Regions from separate parts of the Paenarthrobacter sp. YAF11_1 genome, predicted to be linked through region 2. Evidence: riboswitches for the same ligand, from Rfam matches in the RefSeq annotation. Region 2 holds a riboswitch; each other region holds the start of a gene.
The links. Region 2 has a riboswitch for cyclic di-AMP ahead of AB4Y77_RS16080 (hypothetical protein). Riboswitches for the same ligand answer to the same signal wherever they lie in the genome.

Region 1 (10,260 bases), on a different contig from region 2:
CGCTGGCGACGAACGTGCCGAACAAGAAATAGCGTCCCGCATGGGCGTGGACTTCAGGAGCCCAGAACTGCGAGTCGGACCAGAAGCCCTCAGGCGGTCGGAACGCAGGGAGGGGACCGTTCCAGTGCTCCAGATCATCACTGGTGTAGCAATCGAATCCGGTGGCAGGGCCGCCCCACACATTCTCATCCGTGGTACCGAACAGTACGTACCAGCCACGTGTGGGCTCCATGATGAACGGGTCCCGGATCCGGATATCCGACAATTTCTTCAACGGGCCCTCGGTCATATCCATATCCTTTGTTGGCAGCAGCCTGACAGGCCAAACAGTACAAAGGACAGGCCCCGTGGAAGAGACCGTATGCCATTGACTGAAAACATTGCTGCCTCGCACCTGTGCTCAGCTCAGCAGGACCGGCTTGTCAGCGGCTGTGGTTCTCACGTCGAAGCGGCTCTTCACGTTTCTGCGCTGCCAGCTTGGACACGCCTGCGGCCACCAGCAGCGTGAGGATCGCAGCCGCCATGTGGGTGTAGAGGAGGAGGTGAATGTCGCCGCCACCGGATGCGGTGCCGCCCGGCACATCCCCGCCCGGCACACCCCCTACGACCTGGCCGCCGTGCAAGTGGTCCAGGAATCCGCTGCCGGGAAAGTACCCTCCGAAAGCCTCGAAGCCGAAGTGCAGCAACTGCTGTGCCAATCCGGAAAGGAACAGCAGCAGCAGCGGCCCGTGCACCCAGCGGGAAACGAGCTGGGCGGCCAGGGCACACAGCGCGGCGAATGCCAGGAGGACGGGTATGGCAGGAGCGCTTCCGCCCGCGAACATGTGCGCTGCGAGTCCCAGAGCCACAGCCGTCGGCCCGGCTACCCAGGCCCACTTGTCCTGCACAGGAGTTCCGCGCATCGCCATCCTTCCCTCCCCACAGAGTAGGCGGCGGACGCCGGCTGGAAAAGGGAAAAGCTAGGCGAGGAGCGTGTTCACCAGCCGCGCAGCCACTTTCGCAGTGCGGTGATCGATATCGAACGCGGGATTCAGCTCAGCTACGTCCAGGTGGAGGAGCTTCCCACTGGCAGCAACCTGCCGGCAGACCGCACTGATCACCGGCAAAGGCACGCCATAGGCGGCGGGTGCGCTCACCCCAGGGGCCACCGATGCTGGCATCACATCGAGGTCTATGGTCAGGTACAACACGTCCACGCCTGCCAGGAAATCGGCAACAAAAATCTCCACTGCCTCGGGGGTGCACAGCTCATCCAGCAGGTATTTCACTCCCAGGCGATCGGCGGTATCGAAGAGGGTACGCGTGTTGTTCGGCTCAGAAATTCCGACGACGGCGTACTGCAGTTCCCGCCCAGCGGCGGCTTCTGCGTGGGCCATCTGGAGGAACGGCGTACCCGAGCTCGGCGTGGGTTCGTCCCGCAGGTCGAAGTGGGCATCAAGGTTCAGGACACCCAGCCGTTTACCGCGAACCACGTCAGAACCGGCCACGCCAAGGTAACTGGCAAACGCGGTCTCGTGGCCGCCGCCGAGCACCACGGTGAGGTTTCCGGCGTCGAGCAGTCCCGAAATGGCGAGTCCGGCGCGCTCTTGGCCCGCTTCCAGTGAGTCGTCCTCCACCACCACATCACCGGCGTCGAACACGTCACGGTCAAGGTGGAACGCCAGCGGACCCAGCGCCGTGCGGATGGCGGCCGGCGCCGCAGCAGCACCCACTCGGCCTTTGTTGCGCAGGACCCCGGCATCGCTGCAAAAACCAAGCACGACGGCGGGACGCGAGGCCGTTGCGGGAACGGACGACGTCAGCGGTGCTACCGCCTGCCACCAGCGGCGGTGTTCGGTTCCGTCTCCGTCAAAGCGGCCCGTCCAAGGGGTGGGGCTGACGTCTACGGCGAGGGTGCTGCTGGTTTCCATGCTTCAAGCACACCCGACGCGGGGTCCAAAAACCAGCTGTCTCACCGGCTGGGTGTCTGAAACCCCGGACGACCACTCCCCGGAGACGCCTCGAGACGGCATTTAATGACAATGTTCTCGCCAAACACTGTCATTAAATGCCGTCTCGGCGAAGGGCCTACTTGACCCCCAGCAATTCCTCCACGGTTCCAATTCCGAAGAACAGCAGGAACGCAGCGGCCACAGCCCACATGAGCGGGTGGACTTCGCGGGCGCGGCCCTGGAAAGTGCGGATGAGGACGTAGGAGATGAAGCCGGCGCCGAGACCGTTGGCGATCGAGTACGTGAACGGCATGAGGGAGATGGTCAGGAACGCGGGGATGCCGACACCCCAGTCCTGCCAATCGATCTTGCCCACCTGGGAAACCATCATGAAGCCCACAACCACCAAGGCCGGGGCCACGGCTTCGAAGGGGACAAGGTTGATCAGAGGCGTGAAGAACATGGCCACCAGGAACAGCACGCCGGTGACGATCGACGCGAGGCCGGTGCGGGCGCCTTCACCGATGCCGGCGCCGGACTCAACAAAGATCTGGTTGGAGGAAACCGAAGCGCCACCACCCACGATCGCGCCGAGGGCATCCACCTGCAGAACACGGTCCACGTTGGGGATGTTGCCGTCCTTGTCCACGGTCCCGGCCTCGTTGGCCAGGCCCACCATGGTGCCCATGGCATCGAAGAAGATGCTCAGGAGGATCACGAATGCCAGCAGGGCCGCTGCGATGAACCCGAGGTGCTCAAAGGCGCCGAACGGGTTGGCTTTGCCGATGAGGGACAGGTCCGGGGCGCCCCACTCTGAGAGTGTGGGAGCCACGAGCGACCAGCCGCGCGGGTTGACGTTCTTGCCGTCGAAGCTGGGGCCGATGTGGAGGGTGAATTCAAGGATGGCGGCCAGTGCCGTGGAGACCACGATGCCGATGAGGATGGCGCCGCGGACCTTGCGGACCACCAAGGCGATGGTGAGGATGAGGCCCACTGCGAACACCAGGGTAGGCCAGCCCATCAGCTTGCCGTCGACGCCCAGGCCCAAGGGAACCGTGGTGCCGGCGGCGTCGGGAATTCGGCGCACAAATCCCGCATTGACCAGCCCGATCAGCGCAATGAAGAGGCCGATACCTACAACGATCGCCGTTTTCAGGGCTTCCGGCACGGCCTTGAACACGGCAGTACGGAAACCGGTCAGCACCAGGATGAGCATGGTGACGCCGGAGAGCACCACGAGGCCCATCATGTCCGGCCAGGTGAGCTCCGGGTGCGAGGCCACAGTGACGGCAACGAAGGCGTTGACGCCCAGGCCGGTTGCCACGGCGAACGGGTGCTTGGCCCAAGCGCCCATGAGGATGGTCAGGATTCCCGCCACGAAGGCCGTGGTGGCTGCGACGGCCGTGAAACCGAGGGAGGCCCCACTGGAATCCGCCCCGGAAAGAATCAGCGGGTTCAGCACCACGATGTAGCTCATGGCGAAGAACGTTGCGAAGCCGCCACGAATTTCCCTCGAGTACGTGGATCCACGTTCAGTAATTTTGAAGTAGCGGTCTACGGCAGAACCTTGTTTAAGCATGAAGGACTCCGGGGATTGAGGGGAGTGTGCTCTCAAATCCTAAGCGGTCCGGTACGGGCCCTCCGGACGATTCGCCTAGTCTGTAAGGAAGCCAACACTAGGAGAAACCGCCCCATGCGTACCATCCGCCCGCTTCTGGCCGCCGTCGTCGCTGCTCTTGCCTTCGCGTCCGCCCTGCTGTTTTCTGCGGCTCCCGCGTCCGCCCACGACGTCGCTGAATCCACGACGCCGGCCAACGGTACCGCCGTGACGCAGGTCCCGGCGTCGGTCTCCATCACGTTCAACAACCGACCGCTTGCCATCGGTTCCGGCGTGACGGTCACGGCAGGTGGCGAAAACTGGGCCGACGGCCCCGTTGAGATCATCGACAACCAGGCGGTCCAGAAGCTGCGCGAAGGCGCCCCGGGCGGCGAATACACAGTGGTCTGGCGCGTCGTCAGCAGCGATTCCCACCCCATTGAGGGCACCTTTACCTTCACGGCCACCGTAGGAAGCGCGACGGCGGCCAACGGCTCGGCGGCAGTCTCGCCGTCCGCTTCAGCACCTTCAGCAGCAGTACCGACGGCGGGGACCGGGGCGCCGGGAACCGGTAACAGCGAGCCAGCCGCGGATGCCTCCCAGCCCTTCCCGTGGAGCATTGTGGGCTTGGCGGTTGTTGCTGTCGGTCTCGTTATTTTTCTGGCTGTTACAGCGCGGAGAAAACTCGCTGCTTCGAACGACTCAGATGGCGATTCTCCCGCGGAATAACAGGGTTTTCTACGTAGCTGCGAAGATCTCGAAACGGTTACTGCGACACGCCGGAAGCGCGCTTCTCGTTACTTAAATGTGACTTCCGCGTGATCATCGCGTACGGTAGTACCTGTGCCTGTTCCACGTAACGGGCACTTCCGGCCTGATTGCCTAGCTCTGCCGCAGTCCGGAATCCGTTCGCAGACAAACCTTACGGCAGAGACGGGGAACCCATTTTAGGTCGCTTTCGAGCGTGCCTTGGGGTGAAGTCACGAAGCTTCCGCTGAACAGCGGGGGATAGTGGCCGGGTGACTCCCATCCGAATCCGACAGCTAACCTCGCAGGCATCGGGAGAGGCTCTTTCATGTCTTCACGCATTCTTCGCGGCCGTCGTAAGGCGGACAGCGTACGTCCTAATCCGTTCATCTCCATCTCCAAGGCAGTCGCCAGCAACGCTTCCGGCGCTGGCCGCCAGGCAGCTGTTATTGCAGCAGCCTCGGGCCTTGTGTTGACCGGCTCCATTGCAGCTCACGCTGCTGAAGCTCCGGTTCAGCGGGATTCCAGCCCGGCCACGGTCGCTGAGACCGTTTCAGCCGACGCTCCCACCCAGGTTGTTACCGCCCTGGCTACGGCTACCGTCAACTTCGAGCGCCCTGCTGTTGCTTCCGTAGCAGCTCCGGTTATCGAGAAGCCTGCTCCGGTTGCTCCGGCTCCCGTCGCCAAGAAGGCAGCAGTCACCACTGCCGCCGCAACGGCTCCTGTTGCCAAGGCTGCTGCTGCCGCTCCGGCCGCTGCTGCTCCTGCTCCCGCTGCTGCCCCGGCCGTGGGTGGCGTCAACGCTGCCATGGTTGCCTCGGCTTACGCCCAGATCGGCATCATGCAGGACTGCACCGCCATGGTGGAGCGCGCGCTCGGCTCCGCAGGCATCCCCGTTGGTGACCTCGGCCCCATGCAGTTCATGAACTACGGCAAGGTTGTCAGTGACCCCCAGCCCGGTGACATGATCGTTCAGTCCGGCCACGTCGCCATCTTCATCGGCAACGGCCAGGCCATCAGCGGTGGCATCAACGGCAACCAGACGGGCATCCACCCGATCAGCTGGTTGACCGCTACGGGTCCCCTGACCTACGTACGCGCTGGCGCATAAGCCTCACGCTTCAGACCAAAGGCCGGTGTCTTTGAGGAATTAGTCCTCGAAGGCACCGGCCTTTGGCGTTAAGTTATGTGCGGAAAAGTTCAGAGCCAGGTGCGACACCGGGATAGAGCGCGCCTCAGCTGTATAGCCCGACGGCCTTTGTCTGGAGTCGTCCGGGTTTGTTCTGCTAGGCGGTGACGATGCTTGGCCCTGCGGTGAGGGCCACTTTGGACGATATTGCCTGGCCCACGGCCTTCGCCTGTCGAAGTACTTCCTTGGGTGTGGGCGTAATCAGTTCGCCGACACCTACAAGGTGCATCCCGACGGCCCGCATCGCAGCCACCAGGTTCTGGCCGATTGCAATGCCAAGTTCGGCCAGCATGCGGCGCAATTGGCTCTGCGCGCAGCGCGTGACCACAATGTGGTCCGCCAGAAGAACGCCGTTGGCAGTGTGGACGGCCCACTGGCGGCGGGTGGATTCAAGGGGGCCTGAGGCGTGGAGCCCAGTCCTGAGCCCGGCGGTGGTCATGCTGGCGGCCAGTCCGTAGCCGATCTGTTGGGAAGGGTCGGAGCCAAGGAAATCGAGGCGGACAGCCCGCGTGGTGCTGCGGACATCCAGGTGATGGCTTGCTGCATAGTTCCGCAGGTGGCGGAGGATCTCGTTGCGTTCCTGCATGGCTGCGGGGTCGGCTGCATCGCAGCGTTGAAGCATGCCTGTGTGGACTGACGGCCCGGTTGTGGACAACGCGCCAAACCCGTCCACCACTATGGAGCCCACGCCGTAGCGGCTGAGCTCACTGGCAACTGCCAAGCCGGACAGGCCGGCTCCGATGACCACGGTGGTGGTGCGTTCCGTGGCGGAATCAGGCGTGAGTGACACTGCTTGGTTCCTCCTTGACGTGTGTGCCGTTAGGCATCGCATGGGGTCGCGTCCGAGTTCCCCAAGCGGCCGCAATAAATGGCCGGAAAGTGCTGTGGAACACGTTTGCCGGCCATTCGGTGACTCGAACACTACCGAACTTTTTCTGCCATGGATAGCCTCCCGAGTCCGCGTGTTTGCGTTGTTCATCCCCAGCGCAAAATGCGCCCCCTGCAACCGAGCCCGGACCGTTATACACATAGCCCAAAGTCACCTTGATTCGGCGTTGACGACCGAGAATAGTGGACATTGGGAGGAGGAATTTCCAGGTTTCTTCTGCCCCGGCCATTGACAACGACGCCAGTAGGGAATCCGAGCCGGAGAACCTCTGGCAGAATGGCCGGAACATCAAGCAGCAGGTGGAGAGGCGGGCCCCATGGACCAGCACAGCAGGCACAATGAAGAGCCACAGGACGGCCAGGACCAGGCAGTGGCGCCAGGCGGCATTGTCGTTGGAGTTGACGGTTCTGAGCACGGGCAGTGTGCGTTGGTATGGGCGGCACGTGAAGCCGAACGCCGTCAGTTGCCCTTGCACATCGTCACGGCCTATTCCGTACCCATCTTTGCCGCATCAGGGCTGGATGGCGGCTACGCAACAGTGGATGACTCGGTGATCCGCGAAGGCGCGGACGCGATCGTGAAACAGGCTATGGACAAGATCTCCGGGTATTCCATAGACGTGGACGCTTCGGTGGAGAACGGCGACGCTGCCGGTGTCCTCCTGGATCTTTCGGCAGAAGCCGCGCTCCTCGTTTTTGGCAGCCGGGGCCGCGGAGGCTTCGTTGGACGCCTTTTGGGATCTGTCAGCAGCGCATTGCCTGCCCACGCCAAATGCCCCACCGTCACGGTCCCGCTGTACTGCGCCGACCGTCTCGGCGAAAACACTGAAGACAAGCACATCAAGGCTGAGCACGCCAAGGCTGGCCCTCGCGCAGTCGAAAACGTGGTTGCAGTTGGTGTCGACGGCTCCGAGCAAGCCCGCGTGGCAGTACTCGAAGCGGCTGAGCAAGCGCAGCGCATGGGAGCCAAGCTCCGCGTCATTTGCGCTGTACCGCAGTACAGCGGGTCCCTGGCCTGGGTGCCGGCTCCGTTGGACCGCGACGCCCTCTTTGCGGATATCAGGGTCCAGCTTGACGCCGGTGTTGCCTGGCTCAGGAGCCACTTCCCCCAGCTTCCCATTGAGACGGACCTCCGGGACGGCTCACCAGTGGACGTGCTGGTGGAAATCAGCCGCAGCGTTGAACTGGTGGTCTTGGGAACACGAGGCCGCGGCGGGTTCGCGGGTATGCTGCTCGGTTCCACCTCGGACGGCGTCCTCCACCATGCCAAGGGGCCTGTGCTGGTCGTCCCGGATCGTGAGGATCCGCGGCTTGCCGACCGTCACAAGTTTGGGCCGATGCTCGGCGCAGCTTAGCCTCGGGCCCATCCTCCATGGACGGCCAGGAGACCGGGGAACAAGGGCAGGATCGCCATAACGTTGCGTCCGGCACGGTGTTCACTCTGGACATCGCCGGCATCAGTGGGGCCATGCTTCCTGAAGTGGGGGGCAAGGCTGCCAACCTGGGTGAGCTGACCAGCGCCGGCCTGCCCGTACCGCCTGGATTCTGCCTGACAACCGCTGCCTACCGGCACGCCCTCTCGGCCATTGGCCTGGACGAGGTCTTTGCGGCACTGAAAGAGACCGATGCTTCCCACCTGGACCAGCTGAACGGGCTTGCCGCACGCGCACGGTCCTTGGTGCTGGACGCCGGCGTTCCCGACGTGGTCGCCGAAGCGCTGCGGTCCGCCTATCAGCAGTTGGGCGAGGACGTCCCCGTTGCCGTCAGGTCTTCAGCTACCGCGGAGGACCTGGCCTTCGCGAGCTTCGCCGGCCAGCAGGATACCTTCCTGAACGTGGTGGGAGCGGACTCGGTCTTGGAGGCTGTGAGCCGCTGCTGGGCTTCGCTGTGGACAGACCGTGCCGTGACCTACAGGACCACCAACGGGATCGATCACGCGTCGGTGACCCTGGCTGTGGTGGTGCAGGAGATGGTGGACTCAGCCACCGCCGGCGTCATGTTCACCGCCAACCCGGTGACAGGAAATCGGCAAGAGACAGTGATCGACGCCAGCCCGGGCCTGGGAGAGGCCGTCGTTTCCGGAGCCGTGAATCCGGATCAGTATGTGGTGGATGTCCGTCGCGGTGCCATGGTGAAGAGGACCGTGGGGGACAGGCAAGTGGAGATCAGGGCCATCCCTGGCGGCGGCACGGAACGCGTTGAACGCAGCGCCGGGTCCTCACGGGACCTGCCCGGCGATGCAAACCCTCAGCCCTGCCTCAGCGATCACCAGGTGCTGGCACTCGTGGACTTGGGCCGCGAGGTCCAGTTGCATTACGGAGCCCCGCAGGACACCGAGTGGGCCATAGACGATGAGGGAAAATTGTGGCTCACCCAGGCCCGGCCCATCACTACCCTGTACCCGCAAACCACGCGCACCCCTCCGGTTCCGGGAGAGCACGCCTTCCTGAACTTCAGCCTCGCCCAGGGTCTCACCAGACCGCTGACTCCCATGGGCTTGGCCGGCATTCGGCTCATCGCCTCCTGCGTCGCCCGGACCGCGGCCTTCGATGTTCCGGATCCCCGGTCCGGCCCACCGCCGTACTACGAGGCGGGGCAGCGCATCTTCTTTGACCTCACTGCGGTGGTGCGGAGCAGGGTCGGCCGGGCGATCGTGCCCCGGGTTTTCGATGTCATGGAGGCCCGTTCAGCCGTTCTGATACGTGGCCTCTTTGACGATCCACGTTTCTCGGTGACCACCAGGACACCCTTGAAATTGATTCGCCACGTCGCTCCGGTTGCGGCCAAATACCGTGTTCCCGAGACGCTGTTCCGTGGCCTGTTCCGCCCGGCTTCGGCATTGAAACGTGTGGAGAAGCTTGGCTCCGATCTGCGCAACACCTTGGCCGTCCCGCAGCAAGCAACGGCCCATCAACGGATCAGCCACGTCCAGCGAATCCTCGGAGAGGAAGTTTTCGCCACGGTCCCCCAGGTGCTGCCCCTGCCCGCGCTCGGCTTTGCCATGCTTGCGCTGGTCAAGAAGCTGTTGGGCGGGCAAGCTCCCTATGACGAACTCCAAACGGTGCTCCGCGGCCTTCCCAACAACGTCACTACCGAGATGGACCTGGCGCTGTGGCAGCTTGCCGCGGGGATTCGGAAAGACCCCGACGCCGTTGCCTCCATGACCGGTCGAACGGCGGCAGAACTGACGGAGCAGTATCGGGACGGAAGCCTCCCCGCCGTCGCCCAGACCGGATTGAGTTCATTCCTGGGTACCTTCGGACACCGTGCCGTCGCCGAGATCGACCTTGGCATGCCGCGCTGGTCAGACGACCCCACCCACATTCTTGGCGTCGTCACCAACTACTTGAGGCTGGCGGACGGCTCAGAGGCGCCGGACCAGCAGTTCGCGCGGGCAGCCCGTGATGCTGATGAACAAGTATCGCGTCTCGTCGCCCGGGCCAGGACAAAGAGCCCTTTGCACGCGGCCGTGGTTCGCATGGCGTTGGACCGGACACGGAGGTTCGCGGGACTGCGCGAGCTGCCCAAGTACAACCTGGTCCTGGGACTATCCGTTGCACGGAAGCAGTTGCTTCTCATCGGGAATGAGCTTGCGGCAGCGCATCGGATCGAACGCCCCGAGGACATCTTCTTCCTGGACCTCGACGAAGCCGAGACCGCACTGGCCGGCGATGACCTGCAGGAGTTGGTAGCTGAGCGACGCGCCGCCTATGGGCAGGAACTGCGGCGAAGGCACATACCGCGGGTGCTGATGTCGGATGGCACCGAACCGGAAGCCGCGCCTGGGACCAACGGGTCCCAGCGCCCTGGCACATTGTCCGGCAGTCCGGCGTCGGCAGGACGGGCCACAGCTCCTGCACGGGTCATCATGGACCCGGTTGGGGCGCACCTGGAGCCGGGAGAAATCC
Region 2 (10,260 bases):
CGGAACTGGATTCGCGACGTGCGCCGTCGGCGGAAGACCAGGCCTTCGGTCGGGCCTCCGGTTTGGGAGTCACGGAACTCTTGAACGACCTCGCGCACGACTACCGGGAGGTCCTGGCATTACGAGTCATTGCCGACCTGTCCGTGGAAGAAACAGCGGACATCATGGGCAAATCCCAAGGCGCCGTGAAGCAGTTGCAGCGCCGGGCCTTGGGCGCACTGAAGAAGCGGGCACAACGAACGAACGGCACATCATGAGCGAACACTTTCCGTCCCGCGGACGCAGGCACCAGCAGGCAGTCGACCGTTTCCTGGCCGACTCCGGCCTGGAGGGAGACGCCGAACTCCGCACAGAACTGCTGGAACTCCGTTCGCTGGCCGACACTGTCCCCGTGCCGTCCGAGGCAGTTCGCGCGCTCATGGTCAGCGCCCAGGGTGCAGTCACCCAGCAGATCACGACGACGGATGGTCCCGCTGCGTCGTCGGGCGCACCGACGGCGGTACTCGCCATGGTCGGTGACCCTGCACGTCTGAAGGGCCCGACGCCGGCGGTTGACCCGACGCCGCCGGTTGAACCGGCGCCGGCCGGAGACCCAGCCCATGGGGGCGCCCTCCCTGCCGACGAACTTGCTGCGCGGCGACGGACGAAGCGTCGCACGGCCATTGCCGGCCTCGCCGTCGTGGTGTCCTTGGCCGGCGGTGCAACTGCTGCGGCCGCGTCCGACGGCGGAATCCCGGGTGCCGTCCAGCATCTTGGCGCGGCCATCGGCTCAGTGGTCTCGCAGTTCACTCCTGGTTCCGGCAACGCTCCGCAGCAGGGTGGCCCCGCCGGTTCCACTCCGGTGCCGACTGTTGAGGAGACGCCCGCAGTTCCCGACCGGAGCCAGCCCGCCCCGGCACCCGCTGCCCCTCGTCCAAGCGGCAAGCCCGGGACGGATTCCCTTCCGCAGCCCGGCGGAGGAGCGTCGCCTCAAATCCCAAGGATCCCTCACCCCACGAACCCGGGAACGGCGGCATCCCCACGCCGGTGGTTCCTGTGACGCCGCCGGGGATCGACCAGCCGGGGATCGACCCCTCGCGGATCGATCCGGCGGAGCTCCGCCCGTCGGACATCCCCGTGACTGTTCCCACCCACGTGGTTCCCTCACCGCCAGCCAACCCCGATATCCCCGCGAAGTGACACTTAATGCCAATGTTCGTCAGAAACATTGGCATTAAGTGTCACCTCGGCGCGGGTTAAACCACGACGGCGGGCGTGGGGTCCTAAGCGGAAACCAGGCTGTGCCAGTCGGTGACGAGGGGCAGGTTGTGCGCCTCGGAAACGGAGTGGTGTGCCACGTGGCCTGCGGCGATGTTGAGGCCGGCAGCCAGCGCGGGATCGCGGTCGAAGGCGGCCTTGACGCCCAGGTTGGCCAATGCCACGGCGTAGCGCAGGGTGACGTTGGTCAGTGCGTATGTGGAGGTGTTCGGAACAGCGCCAGGCATGTTGGCAACGCAGTAGAAGATCGAGTTGTGGACCTTGTACGTCGGTTCCTGGTGGGTGGTGGGGTGCGTGTCCTCGAAGCAGCCGCCCTGGTCAACAGCGATGTCCACCAGGACCGAGCCCGGCTTCATGCGGGCAACGAGCTCGTTGGTGACCAACTTGGGAGCCTTGGCGCCCGGGATCAGGACGGAGCCGATCACGAGATCTGCGTCGATGACTGACTTCTCGATCTCGTAGGCGTTGGAGGCAACGGTCTTCAGGCGGCCCTGGTAGAGGGCGTCGAGTTCACGCAGCCTGTTGATGTTGATGTCCATGATGGTGACATCAGCACCGAGGCCCAGCGCCATGGCAGCTGCGTTGGTTCCTGCAACGCCGGCGCCGAGGACAACAACCTTGGCCGGGCGGACACCCGGTACGCCGCCCAGGAGGACGCCCTTGCCGCCGGCGGGAGCCATCAGCGAGGAAGCGCCGACCACGACCGAGAGGCGGCCTGCGACCTCGGACATGGGGGCGAGCAGCGGTAGGGTGCGGCCTTCCTGCACGGTTTCGTAGGCGATGGCCGTGACGCCGGAGTTGATGAGCTCGGCGGTGAGCTCGGGCTCTGCGGCAAGGTGCAGGTAGGTGAAGAGGATGAGGCCCTTGCGGAAGCGGTGGTACTCGGCCGCGATGGGTTCCTTGACCTTCATGACCATGTCCGCACGGCCCCAGACGTCGTCAGCGTCGTTGACGATTTCGGCGCCGGCGATCGAGTATTCCTCGTCGGTGATGCCCGAGCCGAGGCCTGCGCCGCGCTCAACCAGAACGGTATGTCCGTGGGTGCGGAACTCGTGGACACCTGCGGCCGTGATGGCTACGCGGAATTCGTTGTTCTTGATTTCTTTGGGGACGCCGATGATCATCTGTGGGCTCCATCGTTAGCGGCCTCTTCGGCCGAAAATGTGTTGCGGGCTGTGATTCCAGAATAGATCCGGCTGTGAGGCAGGCGACATGCATTTGACCGCGAGCAGATGGAAAAGCCCCGGAAATTCAACGATCTTCCTCACAAAGGCTCGACATTTGTCGAGTGATGGAGCGTCAGGTGTCGCCTGCTGTTGGTACGCTTTCCTGATGCAGCAGGACGTGGAACAGATCGTTGAACGCGTGGCGTTGAAGCTGAGCCGCGGACTGTCCCTGGAAGACCTCGACGGCGTCCTCCTCGCCTACAGCTCCAACCAGTCGCACGCCGACCGCGTCCGCGTGAACTTTCTCCTCAGCAAGCGTGTCCCCAGCGACGTCAGTGTGTGGCAACTGTCCCACGGCATCGCCACGGCGGTGCGTCCCGTCGTCGTTCCCGCCAATGAGGAACTCGGCATGTTGGGCCGCGTCTGCGTGCCGCTCCTGGTGCGCGGCTTCCGCGTGGGCTACTTGTGGGTCCAGTTGGACGTTGAAGAGCAAAGTGCGACGGCGATACTCGCCGAGTTGCCCGGCGTGCGTGACGAGCTGGACCTGTTGGCGGGGTTGCTCCTTGATTCCAACACCGCAGAATCGGAGTTCCGGCGCAGGCGTGAGCAGGAGTTCCTCTCGGCCTGCAGCGGCGAATCGAATGCCGTGGCGGCCGTGGCCGGGTGGAAGGAAATCCAAGGCCGGGGTCCATGGCAACTGGTGACCATCCTGGACGCGGAAGGTGCGAGGTCCGACGTCGATCCCCTTGCCGCAACCCTGACCCACCGTTCAGCCGCGCTGCAGTCCACCATCGGCGTCAACGCTGCGTTGTTCAGCGCCGGAACGGAGACGCATTCGGTGGTCCTGTTTCGCGAGTCCGGTGGCCGGGCAGACCACGCCCAGGTGCTGGTCCACTATCAACTGGAACTCGCCAAACGCGCGGGCCGCAAAGTGGACCGGGTGATCCTGGGCATCAGCGAGCCGTTCCACGTGATCCGGCAGCTCTCAGGAGCGTACCGGCAGTCCAAAGTTGCGGCGCAGGCTGCCGCGGTCGATCGACCCCTCGGCGAGCTCGTGGACAGCCGGGCCGTAGGCGTCTATCAGCTCTTCGACCGCCTGCTGGCACCCGGAGGCTGGGATGACACCGGTTCCGTGCACTTCCGAACGCTGGAGGACCAGGACAAGAACGGCGAACTCCTGCCCGTCCTGGAACTCCTCTATGACAGTGATGGTTCCGTCCAGGACGTCGCGGCCAAACTCCACCTCCACAGGAGCAGCATCTACAACCGGCTCGGCCGGATCCGACAACTCATCGGCGCTGACCCGTTGAGCGGAGCGATCCGCCTCGAACTGCACGCTGCCTTGAAGGCCCGCCGCTGGGCAGGCCGGCCACGGATCTAGATTGGAAAGAAGAAAAGGCAGGCACCCTGGGGGTGCCTGCCCTTTTCGCAGGGTCTTGCTTTAGGAACGCCTCAGCCGCTGGCAGCTCCAACGGCCCAATCGGCGTCGGAACGTGGCCGTCCGGCTGCTGCTGCAGTACCGGCTGTGCCATCCCACGTGCGTGGTGGTGCGCGGCAAGCGCGTGCTCATTTGAGGGCGTCCTTTGCCGCGTTAAGGATCTCTTCGAGTGCCGTCTCGGTGGGCTGCGGCGCGGTGGCCGCGCTGGGCTTGCCCGTGGGCTTGGGTTTGGTGGTCTGTGTGGGAGTCCCCGTCGGGGTGGGGGTAGGAGTGGGAGTGGGCGTGACCGTCGGCGTGGTTGTGGGCGTCGGCGTCGTGGGTGGCGTGGTGATCGTGTCCGACGGCACCTCACTGGGTGCAGGCGCAGGCTGGGTGGGGACCGGGCTGGCGGTGCTGGGTGCCGCGGCGATGGTTGACGGCACTGCGGACGGGACCCAGACGGGGTCGGCCAAGGAGACTTTCGGGGTGGGAACGGACGACGGCGACACAGGTGCGGGCGCCTCCGGAATCGTGGCCGGCTGGCCGGCTGCCGACGTCGCTGCAGCTGACGCGGAGGGTGACGAGGCCGTCGAGTAGGAGGCGCTGGGTGCGGGTGCCGCTGTGCCCGAATTTCGATCGGCGGCGTTGGCTTCCTGGGAAGGCGTCTCCTGGCCGAAGAACGGCAGCTCGAGGGCCTGCCCCAAGGTCCCGGCTGTCAGGACCAGGCCGAGGGCGCCAGCCACCACGGCCATGCGCTGGCTCATGTGCTTGACAGACGCAGCTTTACGCAGGACCGCCTGGGTTTCCCGGCCAAGGGACGATCCGCCCATTCCCGGCCTGGAAGAACTGGGAGCGACCGACTGCTTTCGAACGTCCTTGCGGCTTGCCAGTGAAGCCGACGCTGTGGCGGCCGCAGCAACTTGCGCCGGGGATGTGCCCCGCGGTGAAACGGGTGCGGCAGCCGGCTCGTGGCGGGCGCCCACAACAGGAATGGCGGCGGTGGCAGGTTGGGACGCGGCAGGCTGAGGCGTTGTCGGCTGCTCGGAATCCTCCTGCTCGGAACGTGACGCCTGAACAATCGGAATGGCCGAGGTAGGAGGCCCCGGCGTGGTGGAAGCCGGAGCTGCAGCCTGTGCGGCCTCCACGACCGGAATGGCCGCGGTTGCCGGCTCGGCAGCTTCGGAGGGCTCTCCTGTTGCGGATGCAGCTGGCTCGGCCTCGGACGACGCCGGGGCGGCGGGCGCGATCACAGCCAGGGTTGCCCGCTCCCGCTCGGCCGCGCGCGCGGCCGCTCGCGTGATGGGTGTCGCGACGGTGGGAAGGGCCGCAGTGGCGGCCTCCGGCGTCGTGCTTGTCGTTCCGGGTGCGGCAGCAGTGTCTGCCTGCACGCTGATGGGGGATCCGCTGGGTTGGGCCCGACGGCGTCCGGTTGGCTTGGTGCGCTCGCGTTCAGTCTCGGCGCGGCGCGGCTGATCCATGGTTGGGGACATGGTGGTTGCCTCTCAACGCCTTCGAGGTTAGCTGTCGGGTTCGGACGAGGCCGTCCGGCCGCCGTAGCGGCTTCACCCCAAGGACTTTGGAAAGTCCGGGAACTTTTGGGTCCCCCGCCTCTGCCGCGGGTCTGGCGGATCCCGGAATGCGGCAGAGCTCGGCGTCATTCCGGAAGCGGCCCAGCGGAGATACGGGTCGCCCTACGACGGTACATGAGCCGGAAAGTAAAGTCACATTAATATAACGGACGGTAGGCCTCCCAAGATGAGAGGGTTCTAGCGTTTAGGCTTCGGGGCCGGTGCCGGCGCGGGCAACTCATGCTGGATCCTCTGGATCTGCACGGCTTGGTGGGTTTCCGGGCGGAAGATTTCATCCGCCACTCCCAGCATCCCGCCGGTAGCTGCACGCCGGACCTTGCCCTGGCTGCTCCGGCGCGATGACCAGTACCACACGCCGGCCATCAGAGCCGGGAATCCGAGCACTGCAGCCGCCGCGAGCAAGATATCCATGGCCCAACACTAGCTTCGCGCTGCACCGGCAGGTAGACATTGACTATGGACCTGCCTGTGATGCCACCCGTCTCGCCCATGCTCGCCAAGTCCGTCCCCACCATCCCCGATGTTGGGCACTACGAGCCCAAGTGGGACGGATTCCGGACCATCGTCTTCAAAGACGGGGATGAGATCATCCTGGGGAGCCGCAATGAGAAGCCCATGACCCGCTACTTCCCCGAACTGGTGGAGGCGCTGCGGAAGAACCTTCCGGACAAATGCGTGATCGACGGCGAGATTGTCCTGATCGAGGGCAATCGGCTCGAATTCGAGGTGCTTCAGCAGCGGATCCACCCGGCCGACAGCCGGGTGAGGATGCTCGCCGAGAAGACCCCGGCGTCCATGATCGCGTTCGACATCCTCGCCCTCGGCGACGACGACCTCATGGGCAGGCCGTTCTCCGAACGCCGCGCCATTTTGGAGCGTGCGCTGGCCAAGGCGGAGCCTCCCGTGTACGTCACGCCCGCGGTCACGGCCCTGGAGCGCGCGCAGGAATGGTTCGTGCAGTTGGAGGGCGCAGGTCTGGACGGGGTGATGTCCAAGCCCTTGGACGGGATGTATTTACCCAACAAGCGCGTGATGTTCAAGACCAAGCACGAGCGCACCGCGGACTGCGTGGTGGCTGGCTTCCGCTGGCACAAGACCGCGAAAGTTGTGGGGTCCATGCTGTTGGGTCTTTATAACGACGCCGGTCGACTCCAGCATGTGGGGGTGGTGGCATCGTTCCCCATGGCCAAGCGAGAGGCCCTGGTGGCTGAGCTTGAGCCGTACCAAGTGGAACTCAGCGAGCACCCGTGGGGGGAATGGGCCAGTCAAGGCGAGGGGGCTGCAGGGTCCAGGATGCCCGGCGCCCAAAGCCGGTGGAGCGGAGGCAAGGATTTCTCCTTTGTGCCGTTGCGTCCCGAGCTGGTAATTGAAGTGGCGTACGACTACATGGAGGGCGAGCGGTTCCGCCACACCACGCAGTTTCGCAGGTGGCGGCCGGACAGGACCCCTGAGAGCTGCACCTACTCGCAGTTGGAGGAGCCGGTTGCGTACGATCTCGGGAAGATCCTGACCCTGCCTTAGCCGGTCCCGCCTGGGCGTTCAGTCGTGGCCGGAGCTACTCTTCGTGTCCTTGGTCGCTGCTCATGCTGCCCTCGGCGGGCGGGGTTTCTCCCGGGGGTACTCCGCCGCCGGGTTCCAAGCCCGTGACGTTTCCGTCGAGGGGATCCGGGTTGGCAGAGGCCGCGGGATCATCGTCCTCATCCTGGCGCATGTCGGGATCCTCGTGGATGCTGTCGGCATCGGATGTTGCATCAAACGGCCCTGTAGCACCGGTTGCACCGAAGCCTTGGGTTTCCTCATTCGAGTCTGCAGCAGTCACAATCAGCCCTTTCGTAAGCAAACTTACTAATACCCTTGCTCCGTCAGCCTAGCCGGGAGGAGCTGACTCAACAAGCAGGCCAATGCCGGCGGCGGCATCGTGCGTTGGTACTCAGCGATGAGGCGCAGTGGTGGTAACGAAGCTCCGGATGGCGTCGGCCACAGCTTGGGGCCGCATATGTTGCGCTACGTGCCCGACACCGGGGATCTCCACCAAGCGCCCCTGGTCAACCGTCCTCGAAAGCCGGAGCGACCAGTCCGGGCCGGCCACGTTGTCTCGGCTTCCCCTCAGGACCAACACGGGGACCTTGATGCCAGCCAAGCGCTTTTCAGTGGGGTACCTCATCATCACGGGCAGTTCAGTGAGGTACCAGCGCGGACCGCAGCGGAAATAGTCCGACGTGACGATCCAATTGGAACCCGGGCTTTCGCGGAGCATCCCGTCAAGGAAAAGAGCCACGGACTGGCGCCTCACGTTCTTGTGCCGCGAATCAACAACAGGCCCCATCAGCACCACCTGCCGGGCCCGTTCCGGAGCATGCAAGGCCGCTTCGATCACAAATTGCGCACCCATCGAATGGCCCACCAGAACGTAGGAACCGATGCCGCGGGCAGCGAGGACCTCCGCAATGAAGGCACCGTAGTCCTCCACCGAGAGCTGTCGATCAGGCTTTGGAGTCCCTGCAAACCCCGGTAGGTCCAGGGAGTAGGTAGGTGCGCTCGCGGCAAGGACTGTATGCAGCCGGGCCAAATATCGGTGCGAGACCCCGATGCCGTGGACCAGAATGTAGGCGGGCCCGGAAGGAGGCGTCCCTTCGGTCCAGAGGATCCGTCCCTTGAGGCCCAAGGCCTCGACGTCGGCAGATAAGAGCGCTGCCGGTTTCCCCTTCGCTTCCATCAAGGGTTCCGCTGCAGGAACACCGGAGCTCCGGGGCCACTCAGCTCGTCCTCCGCTATTGGTCTTCCGGACACCGCCAGCAGCAGCGCAATGGCGGGCCCTTCAACGGCTGGCCCATCCCCGTGATCGAAAGCTGCGTCAGTGGCCACCAGACGCCAGCCCTGTGCCACTTCCTTGCCTCCGCCCATCTTGGTGGTGGTCCGCACCTGATAATGCAGGGCTGTGGCGACGTGCGCTGCTGGGTAGTCACGGCGGATCCCCAGCGGGCGGCGGATGTCCTCGCCGTGCACGAATGCTTCAACCAGCCGAGTTCCCAAGCCTGCAGGCGGCCCGGATGTCCGGGAGAGCGCGGCCTGCAACTGGACCAGCGTCTTCCCCGGGTCTGGGGTCCTTTCGCGCTCAACACCCACGGCATTGTCGCGGTCAAAATCCATCCGGGAGGCAATCATGCGTCGAATGAAGCCGAGGCGCGTGGTCTTGGCGCTGTCGATCACGTGCGCCAGGACATCATGGACGTCCCAGCCCGGGCACAGCGACGGAGTCCTCCATTGGGATGGCAGAAGTGGTTCCAGGTCCCGGATCAGGGCACGGCGTTCCTCATGCACCACGGGCCACACAACGGAGGGGGAAGTCGAAGCCATACCGCTATTGAACCCCATGCCTACTCCCGGGTGGCGTCGTCGGACCTTGTGGCGTCATCGGATTCGTTGGGGTCGCTTGCCGGGCGTGAAGATTCACGGGCGGCGGACGCCGCAGCCGCGTCCCGGCGTCGTGCGATTTTTGATTCCGTCCACATGGCAACCGCCACGAACACTGTGCACGCAAACATGAAGGTTGCCACAAAGTTCAATCCCATGGCAGAGCCCAAGGGTGCGGCAAGGGCCATGGCGGCCAACCCGGCCACGATATGCCACCCTTTGAAATTGCCCACCGATCAAGCGTAACCCCGGCTTTAAGGGGTGCTGGCCCGTTGGCTGGGATCGTTGCTTGATCCTTATCACTGTGGACACTATTGGCCGGCGATGACGTCATTTCCGTCGGGCTGGTCAGTGGCGCCTTCGGCCTGTTTCTTCTTCTGGGATTCCAACCAAGCGATGATGGCGGCTTGCCGGATCCGACGATGCGTTCCGCGGTATTCCACGGGGATTTCGCCGCGATCGGTCATATTACGCAGAAAGGTGTGCGAGATCCCAGCGAGCTCGGCAGCCTGCGAGGTGGTGAGCATTTCCTCCACGCTGCTGACCGTCACGGTTTCGCCGCGGCCCAGCCTCGCGAGGAGGTCGACGACGGCGTCCCTCGCCTCGTCCGGCAGGCGGTGGACTGTGCCGTCTACGAACACGGTGATGTCGTTGCTGTCTTGGAGGGAGCGCGCCAGATTCCGGGCGTCGTCGGCGGGGAGTCCTGCGGTGACGCGGGGAGCTATCAATGCCATGGCAGAAGCCTAGCGTGAGCCGCGTGCTAGCAGGCCTCGGCCATTTAGACGGCTCGCTGCGTGTTAGACGACTCCTATCGTCTAACACGCAGCAAGCCATCGAATCGGGGTAGCCCGGCGAAAGCTACTCCGCGTCCAGGTCCGTCTCCAGCAGCTTCACCAGTGCGTCCAGCGCGGCGTCGGCACCGTCCCCCTCGGCCCGCAGTACCACGACGTCGCCCTTAGCGGCGCCCAGCGTCATCAGCGAAAGGATGCTGGCGGCGTCGAGCGCGTCATCGGCAGGTTCGCCCTGCATGGCGATGGTGACCTCCACGGGCTGTTCCCCGGCAGCCTCGGCGAACAGGGCGGCGGGGCGGGCGTGCAGGCCGGAGCGGCTGGCGATGGTGGCTGTGCGTTCGGGCATGGTTTCTCCTTTGGCAGAAACAAACAGAGGTTAGAGTCCGAGTTCTTCGAGGACGGGGAGTTTGGCGCGGACCCAGTCGCGGGCTTCAAGGGCACTCGGGGCGGACAAAGCGAGCCGTGCGAGTTCCTGCGCTTGCTCGAGGGTGACGGTTTTCAGGACGGTCCCGACGGCGGCCAGCGACCGGGCAGTCATGGACAGGGTGGTCACACCCAGCCCGGTGAGGACGACGGCGAGGGCCGGGTCCGCGGCTGCCTCACCACAGACACCCACGGGCTTGGCG
Region 3 (10,260 bases), on a different contig from region 2:
TGGTCATGGTTTTCTCTTTTCGTATCCGCGTGTAGTTGGGGTACACGCGGCTCATCGGTGCGCCAGCACTTGGGGGCATGCTGGCGAACCCCGAACCGGATTGTTTCTAGCGGAGGGTAAAGAAGGAGGACGTGCCCGTGGAGGCAGCCGAGTGCAGGAGCGTGCCCTGTCCCGGGTTCAAGGCGCTGATCATCATGCCGTTGCCAACGTAGATGCCTACGTGTGCTCCGCCGTTCTGCATGACCAGGTCACCGGGGGCAGGAGTGCTGGTGGGCTTCATGGCAGTCCAGGCGTTGACGCGCGGGATGCTGATGCCGGCCTGGGCGTAGACCCACTGGGTGAAGCCGGAGCAGTCCCATCCGTTGGGCGTGGTGCCGCCCCAAACGTACGGGTGGCCGATGCCGGTGTAGGCGATCGCGGCGAGGCCGGAAGCGGCAGCGCTGGAAGCAGCGTCCTTGGCTTCGGACGACTTCGCGGTCACAGCGCCTGCGGTGGTCTGGTTGCCATTGGCCGCGGTCCGCTGGGTGGTCTGCGAAGCGCGCTGGACAACCTTGGGAGCTTCCTTGGTGGCCACTACAGGGCTTTCGAAGGAAACAGTGGCGGTGGGCTCTGCGGTGACTACCGCAGTGGTGACCATCTGCTGGGTGCTGGAGGCTTCCGACTTGGAAACGTCGGTGTCCGCTGCCTGGGCCGGAAGACCGACACTGAGGACGAGGCCTGAGGCTGCTGCCAGGACGACGGCCTGACGGCCAACGGTACCGGCGTTGGATGAAACAGCCTTGGAAAGCGTGTTCAAGGGGTTCGTGCGAACCGATTCAGCGCGGTGGCGCGCAGGGGTAGTGCGTGATGACACGTAGGTAGCCTCTCCCAATGCCTGCGAGGTGAGCTGTCGGATTCGGATGGGAGTCATCCGGCCACGCTGCTTCAAGGAAGCTTTGCGACTTAACCCCAAGGCCTTCTTGCGAAGACCAGAAGTGGTTCCCCCGCCCCTGCCAGACGATTTATGCGAACGGACCTCGAGTGGTGGCAGAGCTAGGCAATCCACTCAAGTGCACCGGCCCCCTAAAAAGCCGATGCGCTTTGTACGGTACAACAGTTGAACGCGAATGTCACATTCAGGTCACGGGGTGTGTCACGAATGCGAGAGACAACCATCAACTGTACTTAGAGCCAGCCCATGGGGTCAACGACTTCACCGTTGACCTGTACTTCAAAGTGGAGGTGGCAGCCTGTGGAGGCGCCCGTGGTGCCGCTCAGCGCCACAGTGTCGCCGCGGCTTACCGTCTGGCCTACTTTAACGGTGAAGGACGACAGGTGGTTGTACGTGGTCTCCAGGCCGTTGCCGTGGTCTACCACAACGCGGTTGCCTCCGCCGTACTCGTGCCATCCGGCAAAGGTGACCTTGCCACTGGCCGCGGCATGGACGGCGGTGCCGCACTGGGCCACGAAGTCCTGGCCGCGGTGGAAGTCGCCGGAACCACCCGTGAGGGGGCTGACGCGGTAGCCGAACGGGGAAGCCGTCGTCAGGGTGTCCAGGGGGCTGGCCATGGTGCCTGTGGACGAGGCGCGCTGGATGCTGCCGGCGGACTGCGCGCTGAGCAGTTGCTTCAGCTTGCCGTCGGGGTCGGCTGCGGTAGCTACTGCGGCACGGCTGAAATCGATCTTGGCTGATGCAGCGGCCGAAACCTCGGGCTGGCTGCCACCGGTGACGGCCAGGGCCGACTCGGTCTGGCCGGATTCCGAGGTGGCCATGACCGGGCTCGTGGCCGGCAGACCGACAGTCAGGGCAAGTCCGGTGGCGGCAAGCGCAACTCCGGCCTTTTGCCCGACGCCACTGGCTGCGGCGAAGTCGGCAACCTGGCGCAACGGGCTCTTACGGCGACGCACCTGGCGTTCGGTGTCGCGTGGCCGGATCTCCGATACGACGCGGGCTGGCCGCAGCTCAGCAGCGGGGCCGGACGCGCGGCGGCGGCCCCTGACGTTCTGCGTTGTCAAACTCTGTTCCTCTCTGAAAAGCCTGCGAAGTTAGCTGTCGGATTCGGGTCAGAGAGTTCAAAGACCCGGTCCGCACGAAGCGCTCACGGCACACAGGTATCCCAGGAGGGACTTGCGTCAATGGGCACTTCTGCTGCGGACTTCACCCCAAGGCTGCTTCTTTAGACAGCCGCTTGTGGTTCCCCCGCCTCTGCCAGTGGTGGATGACACACCTGTTCCGCTGGCAGAGCTCGGCTCCGGAACAGGTAACGCTTTGGTATCAGCGCTAGTAGATAACTATAGGCGATTAAGCCCCGCAGTAATAAATTCGTTATCAACAGGAACAGGCATGGCGCGGCGGTCCCTTATCACTAATCCTGAAAAACCGCAGGTCACACGCGCGCCAACAGCTCGAAAGTGAGATATGACACCGCGTGAAGGGAAGGGGGCGTCAGCTGACGGAGACGAAGACGTGCGCCGCCACCTCGGGCGGAAGTTCCAGTGCACCCTCGATGCCGGGGACCCGGACGGAAATGTACTCTCCCACACGCTCCAGCGAGACGGCCGCGCCGGGGCGGATACCGCCCTCATCCAACTGGGTGAGGAGTTCAGGCTCAACCTGGATGGGCTCCGCCAAACGGGTGACCGCCACGCGGGAATTCGGCGCATAGCCGTCCATGGCCTGCAGGAGGTTGACGTCGAGGCGGGGGAACGGTTGGCTGGCAAGTCCACCGAGCGCTTCAAGGCCCGGGATGGGGTTGCCATACGGGGATTCGGTGGGGTGTTCCAGGAGTTCGTAGAGCCGGCGCTCCACACGCTCGCTCATCACGTGTTCCCAGCGACATGCTTCGTCGTGGACGTAGGCCCAATCCAAGCCAATGACATCAGCCAGGAGACGCTCGGCGAGGCGGTGCTTTCGCATGACCTCGGTGGCGCGCTTCCGCCCCACCTCGGTCAATTCCAGGTGGCGGTCGTTGGAAACAATCACCAGGCCGTCGCGCTCCATGCGTCCGATGGTCTGGGAAACAGTGGGTCCGGAGTGCCGCAGCCGCTCGGCGATGCGGGCCCTGAGAGCCACAATGTTTTCTTCTTCAAGCTCCAAAATGGTCCGAAGATACATCTCAGTGGTATCGATCAGATCCGTCATCCAGCTCAGCTCTCCTCGAACGCAGTTCCTTGCGTAATCTCCACCGTACCGCGTCCCTTGCCGGGTGGACGGTGTGCACCGCCGCCCCATGAACGCCAACCACCAGCCTAGCTTATTTGGAATTACTCTGGATAATTCCGGTCGCATATGGTTGGCCGGCGTTCCACGTGGCGGACTATGACGGCCACGTGTTCCTGCCTCCGCGCCCGGTCAGGCAGAATTGGGGTGTCGAAGGGGCAGATAATGCCACCTGCCACGACCCATCTCTAGCCGATACCCATTGGAGCCACACGTGAGCGACAACAGCATCACCATTCCCGCCGATCTGCTGCCCAAGGACGGCCGCTTCGGCGCTGGACCGTCCAAGGTCCGTCCGGAACAGATCGAGGCCTTGTCTGCCGCGTCGTCCACCATTCTCGGCACGTCCCACCGCCAGGCTCCGGTCAAGAACCTTGTGGGTTCGGTCCGGGAAGGCCTCAGCCAGTTCTTCCGTGCGCCCGAAGGATATGAAGTTGTCCTCGGCGTCGGCGGATCCACGGCATTCTGGGATGTCGCCGCATTCGGCCTGGTGGAGAAGAAGGCCCAGCACCTCTCGTTCGGCGAGTTCGGTTCGAAGTTCGCTGCTGCCACCAACAAGGCGCCGTTCCTTGATGCCTCCTCGATCATCAAGGCCGAGCCTGGCACCCGCCCGGTGTCGCAGGCCGAAGCCGGCGTTGACGTTTACGCCTGGCCCCAGAACGAGACCTCCACGGGTGTTGCGGCTCCCGTCAAGCGTGTCCAGGGCGCCGACGACGGCTCCTTGATCCTGGTGGACGCGACGTCCGCTGCCGGCGGCCTGGATGTCGACGTCGCCGAGTCCGACGTCTACTACTTCGCCCCGCAGAAGAACTTCGCCTCCGACGGTGGTCTCTGGCTGGGCCTCTTCTCCCCCGCCGCCCTGGAGCGTGCGGCACGGATCAAGGCCAGCGGCCGCTGGATCCCGGACTTCCTGGACCTGCAGACGGCCATCGACAACTCCAAGCTGAACCAGACGTACAACACGCCTTCCCTGTCCACGTTGGTCACCTTGGACGCCCAGGTGCAGTGGCTCAACAGCAACGGTGGCCTGGACTTCGCCAGCAAGCGCACGGCGGACTCCGCCAACCGCATCTACTCCTGGGCCGAGGCCTCGGAGTACGCAACGCCGTTCGTCACGAACGCCGAAGACCGCTCCAACGTCATCGCTACCATCGACTTCGACGACTCCATTGACGCCGCAGCCATCGCCAAGGTCCTGCGCGCCAATGGCGTGGTGGACACCGAGCCTTACCGCAAGCTCGGCCGCAACCAGCTGCGCATCGCGACGTTCGTCGCCATCGAGCCGGACGACGTTTCCGCCCTGCTCGCCAGCATCGACTACGTGGTGGGCGAACTGAAGAAGTAGCACCACAGGCTGCCAGTCGGCGTCGTTCGGAAAGTTCCGGACGGCGCCGCTGCCGTTTAACGCCGCTGCCTGTTAAGCCACGACGACTAAGCCGCCACCCACGAGAGCCCGCTTAGCGAACCAGCCCCGGGCCGTCGTCGTCCTCGGTGACCGGACGGGCCAGCAACGACTCCACCCGGAAATGCCGCAGGCCACTGGCGCGGCGGTCGAAGCGGAGGCGCAACTGCTTGGCGCGGATGATCCAGGCCAAACCCACGACGGCGGCGCTGACGCCGGCCAACGCTGCAACGCCCACGGCCCACCGCGGCCCGCCAACGTTGGCCACCCACCCCACCAGCGGCGCTCCAATCGGGGTGCCACCCATGAAGATCGCCATATACAGGGCCATGACCCGCCCGCGCATGACAGCCTCGGTGGTGGACTGCACGTAGCCGTTGGCGCTGGTGATCAGGGTCAGGGCGAACAGGCCGCAGGGAACCAGGGCCAAGCCAAAGAGCGTGGCATTGGGGGCCAGGGCCGCCAACGCGCTGGCGACGCCGAATCCACCTGCGGCAATGAAGATCAGACGCAGGCGTGGCCGTCCGCGTCGGGCAGCCAGCAGGGCGCCGGTCACGGATCCGATGGCCATGACCGAGTTCAGCAGCCCGAAGGCTCCGGCATCCATCCCGAACTGGGTGCCCACCATCGCGGCAATGAAGAGGGGAAAGTTCAGTCCGAACGTGCCCACAATGAAGACGGCTGCCAGAACCACCTGGATATCGGGTCTGTTGCGGACGTAGCGGAGGCCCTCACGGATCCGCCCTTTGCCCGCGGCTGCCCGGGGCTGGACTCGAAGCGAGGACGCCGGAATGAGCTTCAGCGCCCAGAGCATGGCAACAAAGGACACAGTGTTGATCAGGAACACCCAGCCGGGACCCACCAGCACCGTCAGCACACCGGACACGGCCGGTCCGATCATCCGTGCCACATTGAAGGAGGCACTGTTGAGGGCTACTGCGTTGGGCAGGTATTCGTCGGTCACCAGCTCGGAGACGAAAGTCTGGCGGACGGGAGCGTCCAAGGCCGTCACGATGCCCAGCAGCAACGCGAAGACATAGACGTGCCACAGTTCAGCCACCCCCAGCAACACCAGGATGCCCAGGCCCGTGCTCAGGAGCGCCATGGCTACCAAGGTGATGAGGAGCAGTTTCCGCCGGCTGTAGCGGTCGGCCAGCAGCCCTGCCCAAGGGGCGAGGAACAGCTGGGGACCCAGTTGGAGGGCCAAGGTAATACCCATGGCTCCGGCGTCGTGCGCGGTCAGGTGGTCAAAGACCAACCAGTCCTGCGCGGTACGTTGCATCCACGTGCCGATGTTGGAGATCAGGGCACCGAAGAACCAGATGCGGTAATTGAGGATTCCGAGTGACCTAAAGGTGGACATCAGCGTCCGCCTCCACTCTGGTCACCCCGGGTTTCCGCAATGCTTATTCAGCCCCGGCTTCGTCGTAGTCCTCGTCGGAGTCTTCGGACTCGTCCGCGTCCCCGGCATCCTCAGCGGACTCAGTCGCCTCGTCTTCGTCGGCCTGCACGGACTCTTCCGTGACATCCCCCACGGTTTCCTCCACCAACGGTGTCTCGTCCTCAGGGCGGACACGCTTGGCCCACGGCACCCATTCGGGCGCCAGGATGGAGTCTTCGGAGGGCAGCAGGCCAAGTTCGCTCACGGTGACAATCTTGGACCGTGAATTGCGGGTCACCACGGCATACCACTGCCACCCACCGTAGCCGGCAAGCCTGGATTCAAACAGGTGGGTCACCACACGGTCGCCCTCGGACTTGGCACCGAGGTGTGCCCCGACTTCGCCGGGGCTGGCAATGCCCTCCACTGCCTCACGGGCAACCTCGACGGCGGCAGCGAGGAAGGCGTCCGGCTTGCCGATGCGCCACACGGGCAAACCGGCACGCGGCCTGTCGGCAACCGGCTTCCGCGCGGGGGCTTCCCCGATGCCAGGAGCCTGGGCAGCGTCAGGACCGGCTGCAGGGTTTGCCTGGGCGCCCCTTCCGGCCTTTGTTTCCTGTGCGGATTCCGATGTCATGGCCAGTCCTAGGCTTCCAGCTCGTCGGCAACCTTGCGCAGCGCCAGGCTGATGGCCTTGGCCTTGTTGCCGTCCGGGTATTTGCCGGAGGACAACGAGCCGGAGAGATTGTCCAGAACAGTCACCAGGTCCTGCACCATGGGGGCGAGGTCCTTGGCGTTCATCCGCTTGGCCTTGGCAAGGGAAGGCGTCTTTTCCAGGACGCGCAACCCCAGTGCCTGTGCTCCGCGGCGGCCGTCTGCCACACCGAACTCCACGCGGGTTCCAGCTTTGAGCTCCGTTACGCCCGCAGGCAGGGACGTCTTGGGCAGGAATACTTCCTGGCCGTCCTCAGCCGCGAGGAATCCGAAGCCTTTTTCCTTGTCATACCACTTGACCTTGCCGGTAGGCACGTAATCAACCTTCTTCGTTTCTTGCTCTGGGAGACACGCCGGGCCAAACACCGCATCCGCAGGGTTCTGCGGGATCGAGGGTGACAGCCCGGTCCGTGTTGGTCTGTTCCTTCAAGGTTATCCTGCCCGGCCCGCTATTCCCGCCTTGCCGCGATCACAGAGGGCCGGAGCCGTTCCGAAAGGGCGGCCTCGACGCAGCAATACCTCCCATTCCGGCGCTGCTGCTAGCGTTGGGGACATGACTTCCCCGGGTTACCGCCGCCCCCTCATGATCATCGCCGCAGTGATTGCGGTGGCCTCCTTGGCCTCCGTCGGCGCCGTCATGGCGATCGCTTACAACAGCGGAACGGCCCCGGCGTGGATTACGTCGACTGCCCTTTACGGGCTGCCCGTAGCCTTCATGCTCGCGGTGGTCCTGGTGCTGGACGCTGTCCGCCAGCGCCGCCGGCAATAACCGCCCCACTGACAACCAGCTGACCTGCTGACAGGCAGCAACGGCCCGGGGGCGGTAACGTTGGATTGATGTCCCTCATACGCGCGCTCAGCAAGGAACTGGAAGCGCGCAGCGACGATTCGCTGCGGGCCTTGTTTGCTGCGCGACCGGACCTGATCTCCCCCATGGCCCCCGACTTCGCGGCCCTGGCTGCCAGGGCGAGCGCCCGCGTCAGTGTGCAGCGGGCCTTGGAACGCCTGAACAAACCTGAGATGCAGGTCCTTGAAACACTCCATCTCTGCACCAACGCCGATACCGGCCACAGCATCTCCGCAGCCGGCCTGAAGAAGGTCATTGCCGGGTCCACTCTTTCGGCGCTGGACCCGATCCTCGCCAAATTGCAGGATCTGGCACTCGTCCATCGGGCGGACCCACCCGCTGGCGCACCGGCCACCTCCTCGCGCCAGCGCTTCTACCTTCCGGTGGGCAGCCTCAAGGACGTCATCGGCATATATCCGGCAGGACTGGGCAGGAGCTACACGGAATTGGTGCGGCTGCAGCCCGCCTTTGCCCAGCGTGTTGTGCAGTTGGTGGCCGAACTCCACCAGAGCGGTGCCGGCATCCACCCTGCCAGCACCCCCATGGATGCTGCCCTTGCGCTCCAGCGCTGGACCTCCACACCGGAAAGCCTGCGCTCCATCCTGGCAACGGCACCGGAGCGGACCGTTGGCCTCCTGGACAAGTTCGGCAGCTGGGCCATGGGCGCAGTACCCCAGGCTCAGCGGCGGGCCTCCGTCACCCACGAAAGTCACGACGTCGGGCCTATCGACTGGCTGTTGGCGCGCGGCTTGCTGGTCCCCTTGGACGCCGGCCACGTGGAGCTCCCCCACAGTGTGGGCCTTGCGCTGCGCGGCGGCGCCATTGTGGATGACTTCACGTTGTCGCCGCCGGTTCCGGAGCTGGGCCACACCAGCGCTGCCCTGCGGCGCAACGCTGCCATGGGGGCCATCGCGGAGATCCTGCGGCTGACCGGTGAACTCCTGTTCGCTGTGCGGGAGCAGCCCTTGGCCACCCTCCGGAGTGGTGGTGTGGGTGTGCGCGAACTGCGGCGCCTTGCCGAGTCCATCCGTATGGGCGTCCATGAAACCGCCGTCCTCTTGGAGTTGTGTGCCATGGCCGGGCTGCTCCGCCTGGACGTGGACAGCTCCACTTGGGTGCAGCCACCGTCGCTGGAGTGGCTCAACCTCCCCCGGCAGGAACAGTGGCTTTGGTTGGTCAATGCCTGGCTGGCCAGCGAGCGTGCACCTTCCCTGGTGGGCCAGCCTCTCACCGGTCCTGCGTCGTCGGCCTCCCATCAAGGCGCCGCCGGTACCACCATCAACGCGTTGTCCGCGGAAGCGCAGCGGCCTGATGCCCCGGTGGTCCGACGACGCGTCCTAGAGATCCTGCATGAACTCACCGCGGAAGCCGCCGCACCGGATGGCAAAGCGCCCGTCCTGGATGCCAGGGCAGTGCTGCAGCGGGCCGAATGGTCGCAACCGCGGATGTCGCGGCGGTTCAGTTCACTGGTCCGCGGCATTCTTGAGGAAGCCACGCTTCTTGGCCTGATGGGTTCAGGCGCTTTGACCCAGTTGGGTGCCGCTATTGCCGACGCCCAACCCGAACAGGCCATGACCATCCTCGGCGAGCATCTGCCCGCCGCGGTGAACCACATTCTCCTGCAGGCCGACCTCACTGCCGTGGCACCCGGCTACCTGGCGCCGGAGCTGAGCGAGACACTGCTGTTGATGGCCGACGCCGAGGGCCAGGGCCCTGCGTCCATCTACCGTTTCTCGGCTGCCACCATCCGCAGGGCGCTCGACGCCGGACAAGATGCGGAATCGCTGTTGGCGTTCCTCCGGGAGCACTCGGCCACGGAGGTGCCCCAGCCCTTGGCGTATCTCGTCCAGGACACGGCGTCCCGGCATGGCCGCCTGCGGATCGGCACGAGTGCCAGCTTCATCCAAAGCGATGACGAAACGGCCATCACCGATCTGTTGCGGGAGGCCCGTACGTCGGCATTGAGCCTGGTGCGTATCGCCCCGACTGTCCTGACGTCCTCAGCCAGCCCCCGGGAAACTGCCCGCGTGCTGCGCGAGCTGGGACTTTCCCCTGCCGTGCAAGAGGCCGAGCCCGCCGTCGTGCGTTTCAAACGGACAACAGCGGTGCCGGGCAGTGCCCGCCCTGTCTATACCGCGCCGCGGACGGCTCCCCCGGACGACGACGTTGACGCACAGTTGTCGGTCCTTCGGCAGCACCGCGGAGTGCGGTCCGAAGCGGCGGGCGAGGCGTCCACGCAGCTCGGCCTGGAGACGCTGCAAACCGCCATCCGACTCAAACAGGCCGTCACCATGAATGTGGTGGACAGCTTGGGGAATGCCAACACCGAAACCGTTGTTCCTGTATCCGTCTCCGGTGGACGTGTCAGGGTGTTCGACCCCGCGAAGGACACCGAACGGGTGCTTTCCATCCACCGGATCATCGATGTGGAACCCGCAGGAGAGCTGCGCTCGTGAAAAGGACTCAACAGTGACCGACGGTCCGCTGATCGTACAAAGTGACAAGACCATCCTGCTGGAAGTGGACCACGAGCTCGCCACCGAGGCACGCCATGCCATTGCCGCCTTTGCAGAGTTGGAACGCGCCCCCGAGCACATGCACAGTTACCGGCTGACACCGCTGGGCCTCTGGAACGCGCGGGCCGCGGGGCTGGACGCCGAGCAGGTGCTGGACACCCTGCTGAAGTACTCCCGCTTCCCCGTGCCGCACGCCCTGCT

Region 1: linked by a shared signal. The riboswitch ahead of AB4Y77_RS14490 (hypothetical protein) and the one ahead of AB4Y77_RS16080 (hypothetical protein) in region 2 are both predicted to bind cyclic di-AMP.
Region 3: linked by a shared signal. The riboswitch ahead of AB4Y77_RS17055 (M23 family metallopeptidase) and the one ahead of AB4Y77_RS16080 (hypothetical protein) in region 2 are both predicted to bind cyclic di-AMP.

Annotation. Positions count from the first base shown of each region.
Region 1 is NZ_JBFRDF010000008.1:221,514-231,773, forward strand. Features, by position in the region: gene AB4Y77_RS14465 (glycoside hydrolase family 43 protein) at 1-289, opposite strand, end outside; gene AB4Y77_RS14470 (hypothetical protein) at 423-902, opposite strand; gene hutG (formimidoylglutamase) at 960-1,910, opposite strand; gene AB4Y77_RS14480 (NCS2 family permease) at 2,068-3,510, opposite strand; gene AB4Y77_RS14485 (copper resistance CopC family protein) at 3,625-4,257, shown strand; cyclic di-AMP (ydaO/yuaA leader) riboswitch at 4,432-4,600, shown strand; gene AB4Y77_RS14490 (hypothetical protein) at 4,604-5,386, shown strand; gene AB4Y77_RS14495 (FAD-binding protein) at 5,562-6,254, opposite strand; gene AB4Y77_RS14500 (universal stress protein) at 6,670-7,707, shown strand; gene AB4Y77_RS14505 (PEP/pyruvate-binding domain-containing protein) at 7,725-10,260, shown strand, end outside.
Region 2 is NZ_JBFRDF010000010.1:97,017-107,276, forward strand. Features, by position in the region: gene AB4Y77_RS16055 (RNA polymerase sigma factor) at 1-257, shown strand, start outside; gene AB4Y77_RS16060 (hypothetical protein) at 254-1,039, shown strand; gene AB4Y77_RS16065 (hypothetical protein) at 1,036-1,179, shown strand; gene ald (alanine dehydrogenase) at 1,263-2,381, opposite strand; gene AB4Y77_RS16075 (PucR family transcriptional regulator) at 2,587-3,804, shown strand; gene AB4Y77_RS16080 (hypothetical protein) at 3,990-5,330, opposite strand; cyclic di-AMP (ydaO/yuaA leader) riboswitch at 5,333-5,477, opposite strand; gene AB4Y77_RS16085 (hypothetical protein) at 5,607-5,840, opposite strand; gene AB4Y77_RS16090 (ATP-dependent DNA ligase) at 5,886-6,950, shown strand; gene AB4Y77_RS16095 (DUF6480 family protein) at 6,985-7,248, opposite strand; gene AB4Y77_RS16100 (alpha/beta fold hydrolase) at 7,360-8,145, opposite strand; gene AB4Y77_RS16105 (maleylpyruvate isomerase family mycothiol-dependent enzyme) at 8,145-8,804, opposite strand; gene AB4Y77_RS16110 (hypothetical protein) at 8,807-9,076, opposite strand; gene AB4Y77_RS16115 (helix-turn-helix domain-containing protein) at 9,155-9,577, opposite strand; gene AB4Y77_RS16120 (HPr family phosphocarrier protein) at 9,702-9,980, opposite strand; gene ptsP (phosphoenolpyruvate--protein phosphotransferase) at 10,011-10,260, opposite strand, start outside.
Region 3 is NZ_JBFRDF010000011.1:128,556-138,815, forward strand. Features, by position in the region: gene AB4Y77_RS17045 (NlpC/P60 family protein) at 1-7, opposite strand, end outside; gene AB4Y77_RS17050 (C40 family peptidase) at 107-853, opposite strand; cyclic di-AMP (ydaO/yuaA leader) riboswitch at 858-1,018, opposite strand; gene AB4Y77_RS17055 (M23 family metallopeptidase) at 1,165-1,995, opposite strand; cyclic di-AMP (ydaO/yuaA leader) riboswitch at 2,002-2,231, opposite strand; gene AB4Y77_RS17060 (metal-dependent transcriptional regulator) at 2,426-3,121, opposite strand; gene serC (phosphoserine transaminase) at 3,414-4,544, shown strand; gene AB4Y77_RS17070 (MFS transporter) at 4,657-5,964, opposite strand; gene AB4Y77_RS17075 (DUF3027 domain-containing protein) at 6,008-6,619, opposite strand; gene AB4Y77_RS17080 (cold-shock protein) at 6,628-7,011, opposite strand; gene AB4Y77_RS17085 (hypothetical protein) at 7,250-7,465, shown strand; gene AB4Y77_RS17090 (helicase-associated domain-containing protein) at 7,534-9,999, shown strand; gene AB4Y77_RS17095 (DNA repair helicase XPB) at 10,013-10,260, shown strand, end outside.